2 linked regions of the Labilibaculum sp. DW002 genome follow. The protein of the gene in region 2 interacts with the protein of the main gene of each other region in a pairwise test. Links are inferred from orthologs where the notes say so. Each region holds a gene or a part of one and is shown on either strand. Other genes may lie near its edges.

Region 1 (7,454 bases), on a different replicon or contig from region 2:
ATCGTCATTCTTGGGATCCTAGAGACTATGTTTACGAATCAATAGACTTGAAAATTGATTTGCCAAAAGATAGAGATGCTATTACTGAAGAATTTTTTAGGCAAAGTTTAAAAGAAAACAATATTGATTTAAAGTTGAGGGGGACCGCATACAGAAGAGGAGGATATAACCTTTATTTTGATGGTGCTTACGCCTTTGTAAATCCTTTTACAGGAGAGGGTGAAATCGAACGATTTAGAACAAGACCAGTTCTTGGTCAAATGGTAGATTTGCACAAGTCGACAAGCAATGTTTGGCTTTGGTATTCAGACATTTTTGCAATATGCGTTCTTTTGATTTGTATTACCGGATTGGTAATTGCAAAAGGAAAAGGTGGTTTTAAAAAACGAGGTTGGAAATTGGCCTTGTTGGGTGTTATTATTCCTTCCGTTTTGTGGTTTTTTCTGTAAATCAACTAAAAGTACGTAACAAAGGCTGCCTCGAAAGAAGCAGCCTTTGTTGTTTGTTGAAATTAATTTAGTTTACTAATCTTCCACAGGAATGGCAATTGTACTTAATAGTTTTATGTTATTGATATCTGAGTAATCATATTGAAATAGACCTTCCGTTCCCACCACAATTAGAATATTTCCCAAAGGAATAACATCATAAGGAGTTATGTCAGTATAAGTCTTCAATAAGTTAGAACTGATATTTAAAGGATCTGAAGCATCATATATTTTCAAGCCTGAAGTTCCATCACAAACAAAAAGTAAATCACCATCAATTCCTAAACCATAAGGATTTTCCATGCCATACGATTTTACAAGTGTTGGAGTGCTTAAATCACTTAAATCAACTACATCTAATTGGCTGGTATTTTGGCCACAAAAATTACCAGCCCTTAAGGTGATGTAGGCATAGTTATCATCTACAACAACTGGATCGCAACTCATAAAATGATCGTATTGTGATAGCAATTGAGGGGAGAAAGGATTATTGATATCATAAATATACATTCCATTTCTTGCGCCAATAAACAATTGTGTATTGTGGACAAATAAGGTTTCCATTCCCCAACCAACATTGAATGTTCCATTTTTTGTAACCAAATTTGGATCTGAAATATCAAAAAGGGCTAAAGACCAAGTAGAATTTAAGGTAAATAATGTGTTTTCATAGATCATGAATCGTGCCATTGATCCAGCTTTACCAGTGCCTCCATTCGATGCTTTTACTCCTGCAGAATTTGATGCGTCAAACATAACATTCTCATAGTAAGGATAGTATTTTGGTTCTTCGTATTTTTCACTTATTCTTTTTACTTCCCATCCTATAACAACGCCTTTATCAGGATCAATTTCACCTAAATTGTAATTATTGTCTGTAGGTGGGAGAACCCAAGGGAATACATCATCAAACCTCTTTTCAATCTGTAGGTTGTCAATATCAAGAATATTAATTGCTATTAGGTCGGTATACGAATCAGCGTAAAGAATATCATCTTTTACAGCCATATCAATATTTCCAGGTATTGTAATAAAATTGATATTCTTAGGATCGCTAGGATCTGAATTATCAATAACATGAATTCCTTCATATTTTTCATTAACAAAGATATAATCTTGGTAGAAGTAGATTTTTCCAGCAACTGATAATTCTCTTGCATTTTCAGTTTTTACTGCAGCCTTGAATTCTTCAGTAGACATGTAGATTGGAGAATTTACAGTGTATTCGTGCTGAATGTTATCTTCGCAAGACCAAGTTCCTAGAAGAAATGAAATAAAAATAGATAAGACGGTAAAAAGTTTTACTGTTTTCATGATTAATATTTTTAAGGCCAATTTAAATACTTGTTTTTCTTCAAGATGCAAATTGATGCATAGGGTTGCGTTCTTAAAATTGTTTTTTTTATTGTTGAACCCAACGCAACCTTTCTAATTGTATATCATCATAAAAGAAAATAAAAAATCGTATTATGAAAACTCTTTTTGTGGTGTTAAAATCAGTTTTAGTCATATTCTTATTGATGCTTTGTGTTTCTAGCACATCGGCTCAGAAAAAAATGCATGTGATTACCTTAAAAAATGGAAATGTTTTACAAGGAAAAATAATTAGACAAGTACCTGGTGATTTTTTAGAAATAGAAACTCAGGATAAGAATTTTTGGAAATTTGATATGGAAGATATTGCCGAAATTCGTTTCGAAAAAAGAAAATTACCTAAGAATTATAGAGATACAATTGTTCAGCCTTTAAAAGGAATGAGTTATGAAATTAAAATGGGCGTATTAGCTGGAGGTAAAAGCAATGAAGATGATGCTCCTTTTAGTATGTTAGTTTCTGGAAATTATCGTTTTGAATCAGGAATATCCGCAGGTGGAGGTGTTGGATACGAAACCTTGAATGGTGGGAGCATGCCTGTTTTTGGAGAAATAAAATACCAAGCGAAGTTAAATGGAATTAGTCCGTTTATTTATTTGCAATCGGGTTATTCTATAGCATTGGAAAATCAATTTGGGAGAAATTTTTATCACAACTCAGAAGATGATGTAAACTCTGTGGGTGGAATATTAATTAATCCAGGAATTGGTTTTAATTTAGGGAATATTGGAGATAATCGTTTTACTTTAAATATTGGTTACCGTTTTCAGAAAATGAAGCATAAATGGGAGAATTCATACACTAAGGATACAGAATATTTAAAAGAAGAATACAACCGTTTATCTATTCATTTGGGTTTAATTTTCTAAAAAAAAACTTTTAGGATGGCTAAATTTTATGAGATTATGCTTACTTTGAAAAAAATCAGGATTTGTCCTGATTTTTTTTTATTCACCAAAATAGAATAAAATGTCAATTCAAATTGGAAGATTTTCTTTTCGTGGTCCATTCACTAACTTAGATGAAATAAAAGATCGTCCAGGTATTTTTATTGTGCACAAAGGCGAACAGAAAATCGATCCTTATTTTATTTGTGAGACTCCATTGCTTAAATCAAGCATTGAAAAAGAACTTAAAGCAAATAAATTGGAATTAGGTTCTCAAAAGAATTGTTTCATATCTGTTTACAATACTTTTTGTGTTCTTACTCTAGATCGCAAAGAAATGGTAGAAGAAATTGAGACTCTTTTATTGTAAGTTCGTTCTAAAATCAAAAATTCATCCCTCCATACATATTCAGATTCTTTGTCTTTTTAAGCGATAAAACTTGATTAAAGCCTTCTATTGCTATTCGTTTCGACTTATAAAGAGTTGAAAAGACAATATTTTAAACAGTTTATTTTATCTTTGCAATTCAAAATAAGTTTAAATAAGAGATTTGGCACGACTTTTAGCTATAGATTACGGAAGAAAACGAGTGGGATTAGCTGTGAGCGACCCAATGCAAATTATTGCAAACGGATTGGATACGGTTCATGCCAAAGATGTTTTGGACTACATTCAGAAATATATGGAGACCGAAGATGTTGAGTGTATTGTGGTGGGGCATCCAAAGCAGTTGAACAATGAGGATAGCGAATCAATGAAATATTTGAAACCTTTTCTTGGGCAATTGAAGAAGCGATTCCCGAAAATGCCTATCGAAATGGTTGATGAGCGTTTTACATCTAAGATTGCTTTTCAATCGATGATTGATGGTGGAATGTCCAAGAAACAAAGACGAAACAAGGAAGTTATCGATAAGATTAGTGCAACCATTATACTACAATCGTATATGGAAGCAAAAAGAAATATTTTTTAATAAATTATCTATCAATTGATTAATTTCAGTTGATTTTAAGTAATAAATAATGATTTTACCCATTACAATATACGGGCATCCTGTATTAAGAAAAGTAGCAAAGGATATTGATAAGGATTATCCTGATTTGGAAAAATTTATGGCGGATATGTGGCAAACCATGTATTTTGCTGATGGAGTTGGTTTGGCAGCTCCACAGGTAGGAAAATCTATCCGCATGTTTGTACTTGATGCATCTACATTTGCTGAAGATGAGCCAGAATTGGAAGGTTTTAAAAAGATGTTTATTAATGCTCATATTACAGAACGTTCGGGTGATGAGTGGAGCATGTCAGAGGGGTGCTTGAGTATTCCTGGCTTAAACGAAGATGTTAATCGACCAGAAACAATCAGAATTGAGTATTACGATGAGAACTGGGAATTTCATGATGAAGAATATTCAGGTTTTGCAGCTCGAATTATTCAACACGAGTACGATCATTTAGATGGAATCATGTTTACTGACCATTGTTCACCACTAAAAAAGAGATTGTTGAAAGGTAAATTAACTGGTATTTCGAAGGGTAAATTTAAAGCAAAATATAGATTTACACTCGCTAAATAAATTCTAAACCCTACCATCTCGGTAGGGTTTTTTTTATGCCCTCACGGATAATATACTATGCGAATCAAAATTTGAAAAGGGAGACTTGTACTTGTTTTTGTTTCAAATTGCTTAAACAAAAAGAAAAAAACTGCGTACTAGCAGGTGTTGATTGAAATCTAATTTAAATCTCTATATGATGAAAAAACTTATTTTACTACTAATATTGTTTGCTCCATTTTTAGGAAAAGCCCAAGACATTGAACAGTTTCTATTATCCGGAACCGAAGATGCTTCTAAATTGACAAAAAACTATGTAAATCCTGTAGCCAAAGGCTTTATGTATGGTTTAAATAGCGGCTGGTACACAACTGCCCGAACACATAAAAAATTTGGTTTCGATATTACGTTTGTTGCTAATTTAGCACAAGTGCCTAGCAAGGACGAGGCTTTTAATTTTGTTGCTTCTGATTACAAAAATATCAGCCTACAAAGTGGCGCAAGTTCTGCTCAAATCGAAACTTTAATGGGTGGTAATAATAATGAAACTTTGCTAGCCAGAATTGATGCTGGTGGTGGAAGTTTTGATCTTGCTAATTTTAGTGTTCCTGATGGTATAGGTGATGACCTACCAATGAGTGCCGTTCCTTCGGTAACGATGCAAGTGGGTATTGGTATTCCAGTAATCGATGCTGATTTAAAACTTAGATATCTCCCTAAAGTCGGAACCTCAGATTTAGAAGTAGGTATGTTTGGTATTGGTCTTCAGAAAAGTTTTAGCAAAATGCTAAAAATTGATAAAACGCCTTTTGATGTTTCTGCTTTAGTAGCCTTTACCAATCTAAAGGCCGAATACGATATTCAAGATGACTCAGATTTTGATGGCTCTGGACAAATGATGGAGTTCTCGACAAACGCAATTACATTCCAAGCCATTGCTTCCGTTAATTTAAAACTAATTGAGTTTTACGGAGCTGTAGGATACAATAAAGCCAAAATGGATGTCGATATTAAAGGAACTTACATCGTAGAGTATACAGAGGTTAATTCGGGTATGACAGTTGTTAAAGAAACTTTAACTGATCCTATATCTGTTGATTTTGACGCTAGCGGTGTACGAGCAACACTTGGTACTAGATTAAATCTAGGTTTCTTTAAGATTTTCGCCGACTACACCATGCAGGAATACAATACCATTACTGGTGGTATCGCTTTTAGTTTTAGATAATTTTCGATTGAATGCGTAAGCATTCGGTACATTAGTTAGAAAAGCCCTTGTTCATTGAACAAGGGCTTTTGTTTTTTAGGCAGATATGTTGTAATTTAGTTTACAATAAATAATATTATTGATGATCTTTAGAGAGTTTATACGTCAAAATCCATTTTTCCGCCTTTTACTCCCTTTGATAATTGGAATTGTAGTTGCCCATGCATTTTCATTGCCTCAAATGTTATACTATTCCTTCGTATTAGTCGGTTTATTGGGAATTATGATTTTTACATTTGTTGCAAAGTTTCGAAAGTCATATGCTCTCCGTTCCTTATTTGGAGTATTTGTTTTTTTCACTTGTATTGGAGCTGGAGGTATACGATATTTTGATGACGAATCATCAATGCAAATGAACTTTGATAATTCTTCCGTTGGTTTGTTGGGAAATATTGTAGAGCAGCCTGTCGAAAAAGCGAATAGTTATGCTGTTGTTTTTAAGGTAAAACAGCAGAATAAAGGGAATGATTGGCAAAATGAGGGCAGTAAAATGATGCTTTACCTGCAAAAAGATAAGCAGGTAAGAAGTTTGCAAATGGGAGATCAGCTTTTGCTGAATAGTAGCATCAGGCAAGTAAAGAATTTGGGTAATCCGTATGAGTTTGATTACGCGTCTTATTTGAAGACTCAACATATTTTATATACATCTTACGTAGATTCTTTATCATGGAATAGGGTTGGAAAGAATACAGATTTTTCTTTTCGTGTAATTGCTGCCCAATGGAGAGATAACCTTTTGGAAATCTACCGGAAGAATGGAATTAAAGGTGAAAGCTTTGATATTCTTGCTGCCTTAACCTTAGGATATAAAACAAGTCTCGATCCGGATACGAAAAAAGCATGGGCAAATGCAGGCGCGATGCACGTACTGGCCGTTTCTGGTTTGCATGTCGGAATTATTTACCTAATTATGAGCTTCTTATTGCGGTTTCTAACAAAACTAAAATATGGTAGTTTACTAAGAGGATTCGTTTTGCTCATTACACTTTGGTTGTATGCATTTTTAACAGGCTTGTCTCCATCAGTAATGCGCTCGGCTAGCATGTTTAGTTTTATTGTTATTGGAGAAATGCTAAAACGAAATGGAAGTGTTTATAATTCGTTAGCTGTTTCTGCATTTTTTCTTTTACTATTAGATCCTTTTTTACTTTTTACAGTAGGTTTTCAATTTTCATATTTAGCAGTTGTAAGTATTGTTTTTTTTCAGCCTAAACTTGATAAATTATTGCAGATACGTTCTTTTGTATTAAGGTGGTCTTGGAAATTATTTACCGTTTCGTTGGCTGCACAAATTGGAACGTTTCCATTGGCTATATTTTATTTCCATCAATTTCCATCGTATTTTCTCATTTCTGGATATATCGTAATATTAATGGCTGGTGTATTAATTTACCTTTCAGCAATATTGCTCATTTTATCTCCAATAGAAATTCTCTCTAAGTATTTAGGATGGTTATTGCAAAACGTGGTTGAGATGATGAATTACCTTATCATTAAAATTCAAAACTGGCCAGGATCTGTAGTTAAAAACCTATCAATGAATTCAATGGAACTAGTGCTTATCTATGGATTAATTCTTTCGTTAATTAGTCTTTTGGTTTTTAAGAAGAGAAAGGCAATTTATACATTTTTAATGCTGGTTATTTGTCTTCAGATTCCTTCTACATATGCTTTGTTTAAAGAAGGGGAAGCTGAATTAATTGTATTCAATTCGCAAAGGAATAGTATCATTGGAATGATAAATGACAAGAAAGCCACTTTTCTTATAGATGCCGAATTACCAAAGGATAAAAAGGATCGAATAATTGGTCCTTATATATTAGGGAAAGGGATTGTTGATGTTAAATATGAAGAGCTAAAACCTGTAGATATTCGAATAAT
Region 2 (7,644 bases):
GGAATGGAGCAGTATTAATGGCTTTAATTTTAAGATCATCAAACCATAAATATCCTGCTCTGGAAGAGGATTCAAAAGAAAAATCTAAACCTGAAAACCAATCAGCTGAAGTATCATTCACTTCTGAATAAAACTGCCCAGCTCTTAGCCAGTTATCTAGCTCTCCTAACCGATTGTAAGCCAACTCCCACCTTCCTTCAGGAAAATAATTAACCTGAATTGCAATTGACTCGTTTTCGTTCCAATTCAAATCTGATTCAAACAATAATTTTAGATCTTCATCCTTGTTTGCATTCCAAAAACTCAATAAATCTTTTGAACCTTGTAAATTTACACCAACTGAATATTTCTCTGTTAATTTTTCGGGATCAGAATTATCCATTAACAAATGAAATACGAATTGATTTCCTGCAGAAGGATCCCAGTCGCCATTTCGAATAATAAACGACCATTGTATTACGCCAGAATTTGGTTTTAAATCTGTTAAAGGAATTGAAATATGACTAGAACCAATTTCGGAAGATAAATTGTGTTTTAAGGAATAATCTCCATTTATAGCTTGGTAAGAAGAAGCCTTCCATGCATCAGTATTCTGCCACAGATTAAGATTGCCAGTTTCAAAATCATCACTGATCTTAAGCTCATCTTCACCCAAAAATATCTTAGCAGTGTCACTTACAAGGTTAGCATCAATAATTATTTGAAAATTATCATTACCTGTGTATTGAATCGAATCAAATACAGCAATCCCATTTTCCAGACCCTTAACTTCTTCTGATAGTAAAAGCTCTCCTATTTCATTATCTAGAATTAAATTAACATCTTCTTGTGCATCAACATCTATATTTCCATGGGTATCGCATGCTCCTATTCTCAATGAGAACTTATCCTGAGAACCTACTATTGCAAAAGGTGCAGCTAAAAAAGCATATTTACTTGCCTGTACTTGAATTTGATATACGCTAGAGCTTAGTTTTGGCATTTCACTACTTAGTGCTGAACTATTCTCTAAAGTTTTCCATTCATGATCTTCTGAGGGAATTTCAACTTGTAAAGTAGCCAAATCTGATAAATTACCCTTTCTAAAAAAGATTTCTAAAGTGAGGTTCTTTGAAAGCCCATTGCCAACTTCAACAACTCCCTGCGAAGAAGAAAAGCGAATGTAATCTTCCTCAATATCATTTGTTGTCGCGATAAGCTCTCCTGAAGATTTCAGAACAGCTCCTGCAATGTGTTTTTTCCAGTTGAAATAATTTTCTGGATAACTATTATAAAATTTCAGATTAGACAATGAAGTTGATAACTGATCATGGCTTCCCAAATCAGCTATTTGAAAACTGAAAATAGCTATTGCATTCTGCTGATCGATCGCTAATGGATTCAATTCAAGCGATTCTATTGCGTCAGCAGAACTAATCATTGAAGTTCTATCTACTGCTGATATATTATCGCTTAAAATGGTTGGAAAGTAGTCACATTCGACCTGTATTGTAAAAATTTCAGCCATTGAATAAACTAAATCACTCCAAACATACTTTACTTCTTTCTTAATCGCATTAAAATTTTCTGATAAGAATTCACCATTTCCTGTGGCAAGAGAAAGACGAATCTCAGAATCGAAGTCACTATCAACATTTCCAAATCGATCTATTAGTTCAATACCAAGCTCAAACTGCTCCTGAAAATTTATGAATTTAGGAACATCAGTAAAGTTCATATTTTCAGGTTCTACATTTAATGTGAACTCAGGTCCGAGCAAGTTACTTTCGAAAATGGGCAGCAAACCACTCCCTTTATCAGAAACTTCCCATTGGGTATGCAAAGAATCAATTGCCATTTGAAAGATTTCCCCATCTATGGTTTTGCCTTTTTTCAGATAGCATAAAATAGAATACGCTGCAGTTAATTCACTAGCAACTTCCCGACCTATTTCCGATTCTGAAAATTGAATCGTCAACTCAGAATCATCAACATCTAAAACGCCATCTAAAACTTCATTATCTCTTTTGATGATAAATTTTTCAATTGATTTTTCCCAATTAACTTGATTTTTATCTGATCCGATCAATCGAATATTTTTCAATATTGTCGACAAACTATCTTGTCCTGAATCAATAATTGTAAAACGATATACTTCAAGTGCATCCTCTTGTTCTACCCTTAAAGATGAAAAATCCCTGTTATTGGCATACGAAGAATCTACTGCAACATATGTTTGCCTCGTATTCTTAACCACTATATTATTAGAAATCCACTCTCCTAAAACATTTCCTTTAGCAGATAAATTAATCGTTTCAACTTCTGAATATTGAAGCGAATCAAAACAAATCTCGCCTTTAACAAATAATTGATTTATTTCATTTTTAGATTCTAACACTCCTGAACCATTTTTCAGAGATAAACTAACCTCCTCTTCAGCATCAACATCTAAATTATCAAAATTGTCTACAGCCTTTAAAGAGATTGAAAACTGATGATTGCGAATAATAGTGTCTTGTAGGTTCGTAAAGCATATTCGTGATGCACTCACATCAATAAGATGAATCTCTGAACTTAGCTTATTGCTCTGCGAAGAAAAGCCGGAACCAGAATCAAATGTCTTAAAGCCAAGTGCGCTTTCTTTGATATACAACTCAAAATTTTTACCATCAACAATAGGATTAGTGGTATCTAAATAAACTCTTAACTCAAACTCCCGACTTGTAGCATTAGGAATGTTAATTTGCCCTTCCAAAAATTCCATCCAAATAGAATCGGCATCATGTTGTACGATATTTGGTACAATCTCGTTCTCCTCAGAAAATAAATGAATACCACCAATATTATTATTCCAATTCATTCCATTCTCTGGATTTGAATTGTAAAAAGCCATATTAGAAATTTTAGTTGGTAAATCATCTGTTACTTCAGCAGTTTCTTCAATTTTAAATCGAAAAAATGGAACTGCAACGCTTGGTTCATTTATAGTAGTTTCAATATTAATTTTCTCAATCGGACTTTGCGATGCTAAAATCTGTGTAAGCTTATCGCTTTCTGGAATTATAGGTTTTCCGCTAATCAACACATCTTTTATATAAACTGCATCTCCAGCATTAGGGTTATTCATCTTCACTAACACTTGCAAATTGCTACCGTTTAGTTCTCCTTGAGAAACAGTAGTATTGCCCCAATTACCAATATTTTCAGGATTTGTTTCAAAAGGTACTTCATCACCTCCATCCAATTTGTAAAAACACTTGATATATTTATTAGCATTGGTAGAACTACCCGTTTCTGCCACATATAATGAAATCTCAACATCAGTAAAAGTCGAAATATCAATAGAAAAGGTTTTCCAAATGGCTTCACCATCACAATCCTTTGCTTCTAAGCGTCCTCCGCTTGTTGAAATCACTTTTATGTAATCGCTCTCATCAGTCAAAGAACAATTCTCTGTACTTAAAGTCCAGTCAATAATTCCTGCCATATCGGAACCACCGCCCCAATAACCTTTCCCTGTTTCTTCAGCAAAATTATCCCTCCAAACATCTTCCGCATACAACCAACTACTGTTCAACAGGAAAACCATTAAAAACAATTTAACGCAAAGAGTTTTTTTCATGGAAAAATCCTTTTAAATTTGATTCACTTAATTAACCAAAGTGAATTTAACTATAATTAAATTTATAATCAAAATTTTAAACTGAATTATGTTATGAAGATTGCTGTAGTAGGCGCCACAGGTTTAGTGGGACAAAAAATTCTTGATGTACTGACAGAAAGAAATTTCCCTATTGATGAATTGTACCCCGTTGCAAGTGAAAGATCTGTAGGTAAGGAGATTGTATTTAATGGAAAAAAATACAAAGTTATCAGTATGATGGACGCAATTAATTTAAAACCACAAATTGCAATCTTCTCAGCTGGTGGAGACACCTCTTCAAAATGGGCTCCTGAATTCGAAAAAGCAGGGACTTTCGTTGTTGATAATTCATCAGCTTGGCGAATGCATCCTGAAAAAAAATTAATCGTTCCGGAAATTAATGCTTCAGAACTTAGTGTTGATGATAAAATTATTGCCAACCCTAACTGTTCAACTATACAAATGGTTGTAGCTTTAGCTCCTTTACACAAAAAGTACAAAATTAAACGTTTGATTATTTCAACTTATCAATCGATTAGTGGTACAGGTGTTAAGGCTGTTGAACAACTTGATAATGAAAGAGCAGGTATTGACGGAGAAATGGCTTACCCATATCCTATAGATAAAAACTGCTTACCTCATTGTGATGTATTTGAAGACAATGCTTACACAAAAGAGGAAATGAAATTGATTAATGAGACTAGAAAAATTCTTTGTGATGATTCTATTCGAATTACGGCAACAGCCGTTCGTGTTCCTGTTGTTGGTGGTCACTCTGAGTCTGTAAATATTGAGTTTGAAAAGGATTTTGATTTGGATGAACTAAAGAACCTTCTTTCAGAATCAGAAGGTGTTATTCTTCAGGATGAACCGGAAAAGAATATTTATCCAATGCCTAAATTTGCTCACGAACAAGATGAAGTCTTTGTTGGACGAATTCGTCGTGATTTCTCAAACCCAAACAGTTTAAACATGTGGATTGTTGCAGATAACCTGCGTAAAGGTGCTGCTACCAATGCGATTCAAATTGCTGAATACCTCAGCAAAAACCAATTAGTATAAAACACAGGAAAGGCCAATAAAATTAGTATTTATTGGCCTTTTTTTATTTTACGAAGGATTGGTAAATAATAAACACTACGGATATTCGCATCCACTATTCTTTAATATCACTTAGTCCATCAGATTTGAATAATCCTGATAAAGATAATCGTTATAAGGAAAACGTGCAGAATGAATTTCTTTAACCATATCGTACACTTTCTCTTTAAATTCCTCAACATTTTCTTTTTCTTTAGCTGAGATAAATAGACATGGCGTATCACCTTTAGCAACCCACATTTTCTTCAACTCATCAAGACTGTAGTTTTCTCTCAGCTTCGGGGTTAAATCATCTTCATCCTTTTTCACATAGCTAAAAGCATCAATTTTGTTGAAAACCAAGAAAGTTGGTTTTTCCTTTTTATCGATTTCTGCCATCGTTTCGTTCACCACATTAATGTGATCTTCGAAATTAGGATGAGAAATATCAACAACATGAAGAATAACATCAGCCTCACGCACCTCATCAAGTGTAGACTTGAATGATTCAACTAAATTGTGAGGTAGTTTTCTAATAAAACCAACTGTATCGGCAAGCAAGAAGGGGACATTTTGTATCACAACCTTTCTAACCGTAGTATCTAATGTTGCAAAAAGCTTATTCTCAGCAAAAACATCCGATTTACTCAAAACATTCATCAATGTTGATTTCCCAACATTGGTATACCCCACCAAGGCAACACGAACCATTTTATCACGGTTCTTACGCTGAACAGTCTTTTGCTTATCTATTTTCTTAAGATCTTCTTTAAGTTTAGAAATCTTATCCAAAATAATACGACGGTCAGTTTCAATCTGGGTTTCACCAGGTCCGCGCATTCCAATTCCACCACGCTGACGCTCAAGGTGAGTCCAAAGTCGTGTCAATCGAGGCAATAGATACTGATATTGTGCCAGTTCAACCTGAGTTTTTGCATTTGCAGTTTGAGCTCGACTAGCAAAAATGTCCAGAATCAAATTTGTTCTATCAAGAATTTTACGCTTCAGTTCACGCTCAATATTTCTCAGTTGAGATGGTGTCAATTCATCATCAAAAATAACCAAGCTAATTTCTGGATTATCATTAAGATATTGTGCAATCTCTTCAAGTTTACCAGTACCAACAAAAGTTTTAGGATTCGATCGTTGTAATTTCTGAGTAAAACGTTTCATCGTTTTTGCTCCTGCAGTTAAGGCAAGAAAATCTAATTCATCAAGATATTCTTTCACCATAACTTCGGTCATGCCCTGAGATTGGTCTACAATACCAATCAAAATTGCTTTTTCCGATTCTATTTTATTTTTAAGGAAATCTCCCATCTTATCAATTTGCAAAAAACAAAAGGCTAAAGTGCCTTTATAAATCATGATTTCCGTTCTTGAAATAGACTTTACAATCTATATTCAAAACAAATACAATTAGCAAAGTACGGAAATTATCGGCCAAAAATAAACAATATTAAACAAAGCATTAGCCAATTGGTCATAAAAAAAGAGGCTCTGAAAAATCAGAGCCTCATATATCGAATACAAAATGTATCAGCTTATTGTAACTGGAAATTGATCGGTACAGTATAAGATACTTTTACAGCTTTACCACGTTGCTTACCTGGCTTCCACTTAGGCATCTTGTTGATTACACGAACAGCTTCTTTATCCAATGAAGGATCGACACCACGTACAACGCGAATTTGTTCAACTTTACCAACTTTATTCACTACGAAATTTACGTATACACGTCCGGTAATACCATTCTCTTGTGCAATAACAGGATACTTAATCGATCTGGCAATCCATTTTTGTAACTCAAGGTCTCCACCTGGAAACTCAGGCATATCCTCTACAATTACAAAGACTTGTTGCTCATCTTCTTCCTCTGTTTCCTCCACAACTTGAATCTCAATATCTTCGTCCATATCGGCTTCAGAATCTTCAATCTCAAGTTCGTCATCAATTTCTTCATCGTTGTCCACAATGTTCAAAACGTCAGCAACCTTAGGAGCTGGTGGTGGTGGTGGTGGTGGCTTAACAGGCTCTTGACGAGTAATAGGAATAATTTCCTCCTCAGCCTGGATTTCTTGCTCTGTCTCCAACACAGTGGCTTCACTTGTATCAACTCGCCACTCAAAGGCTAGAAATACAATAGCAAGAGTAAGAGCCAGACCAATCTCTAGAAAAAGACCTCTCTTATTCTCCAGATCTGCTTTTTGTGACTTCTTAACTTCCATAGTTTTCTTTTAATTTTCTAGTAAATTCAGCGTTTAAAAGTAGGTATTTCAATTCTATAATCAAAATTCTTTTCGATCAGAGAATTAAATTGAGGCCTAAAGATATAAAAATTACAAGCAAACTGTTTTTCCTAGGCAATAAAATTGATTCTCAGCACGTAAACGTTTGAGAAAACAAGATTAAAGTAGGAAGTTATTGGTAATTTCTATTTGGATAAAACCTCTGTGTATAAATGAACTATAAACTTAGTCCATTTTTTCTTTATAGCCAATCTAAATTGTATTTTATTACAAAAGTAGAGTGAAAAATCCATTGTGTCCGAACTCATCCTACCTATACACACACTATACATTGCTACCAATCAATTGTCTATTGACAAACAATTTTCGAACTAAAATAGATTCTTCACTCTTCATTCCTTTACGTACTAATTAAAAAAATGTTTGGCTTTCTAAAAATTCCATCGTATTATTTTTTGAGATGTGCAATTTTCATCTATATTTGCAGTCCTGTTGAGGAATAGGCCCATTCTAATCTCTTTGGTTAGATGAGTATATTTATTCTTGTACATATTAAGAATACCTCACGGGGGATTAGCTCAGTTGGCTAGAGCGTTTGACTGGCAGTCAAGAGGTCAGCGGTTCGATTCCGATATTCTCCACATTGAAGATAAGGCGTTTGCGGGCTTCCACCGTAGGCGCTTTTTTTATGCT

What was found. The genes of interacting proteins can lie anywhere in the genome.
Region 1: the proteins of L3049_RS10535 (region 2) and def interact in binary tests that used the Escherichia coli proteins (3 or more experiments, as listed by UniProt). The link is inferred for Labilibaculum sp. DW002 from one-to-one orthologs.

Annotation. Positions count from the first base shown.
Region 1 is NZ_JAKJSC010000002.1:233,606-241,059, forward strand. Bases 2,752-5,549 are described here. They hold def (peptide deformylase), read left to right. Parts: upstream 2,752-3,772; coding sequence 3,773-4,327; downstream 4,328-5,549. Other genes in these bases: L3049_RS12580 (hypothetical protein), read left to right, coding at 2,832-3,119; ruvX (Holliday junction resolvase RuvX), read left to right, coding at 3,301-3,723; L3049_RS12595 (DUF6588 family protein), read left to right, coding at 4,506-5,534. Also shown: L3049_RS12565 (PepSY-associated TM helix domain-containing protein), read left to right, coding at 1-449; L3049_RS12570 (LVIVD repeat-containing protein), read right to left, coding at 525-1,802; L3049_RS12575 (hypothetical protein), read left to right, coding at 1,958-2,731; L3049_RS12600 (ComEC/Rec2 family competence protein), read left to right, coding at 5,656-7,454. UniProt on the Escherichia coli protein: Removes the formyl group from the N-terminal Met of newly synthesized proteins. Requires at least a dipeptide for an efficient rate of reaction. N-terminal L-methionine is a prerequisite for activity but the enzyme has broad specificity at other positions.
Region 2 is NZ_JAKJSC010000001.1:2,638,809-2,646,452, forward strand. The notes cover bases 2,702-5,689. They hold L3049_RS10535 (aspartate-semialdehyde dehydrogenase), read left to right. Parts: upstream 2,702-3,694; coding sequence 3,695-4,684; downstream 4,685-5,689. Other genes in these bases: L3049_RS10530 (lamin tail domain-containing protein), read right to left, coding at 2,702-3,601; hflX (GTPase HflX), read right to left, coding at 4,796-5,689. Outside these bases: more of L3049_RS10530, read right to left, coding at 1-2,701; more of hflX, read right to left, coding at 5,690-6,070; L3049_RS10545 (energy transducer TonB), read right to left, coding at 6,247-6,930.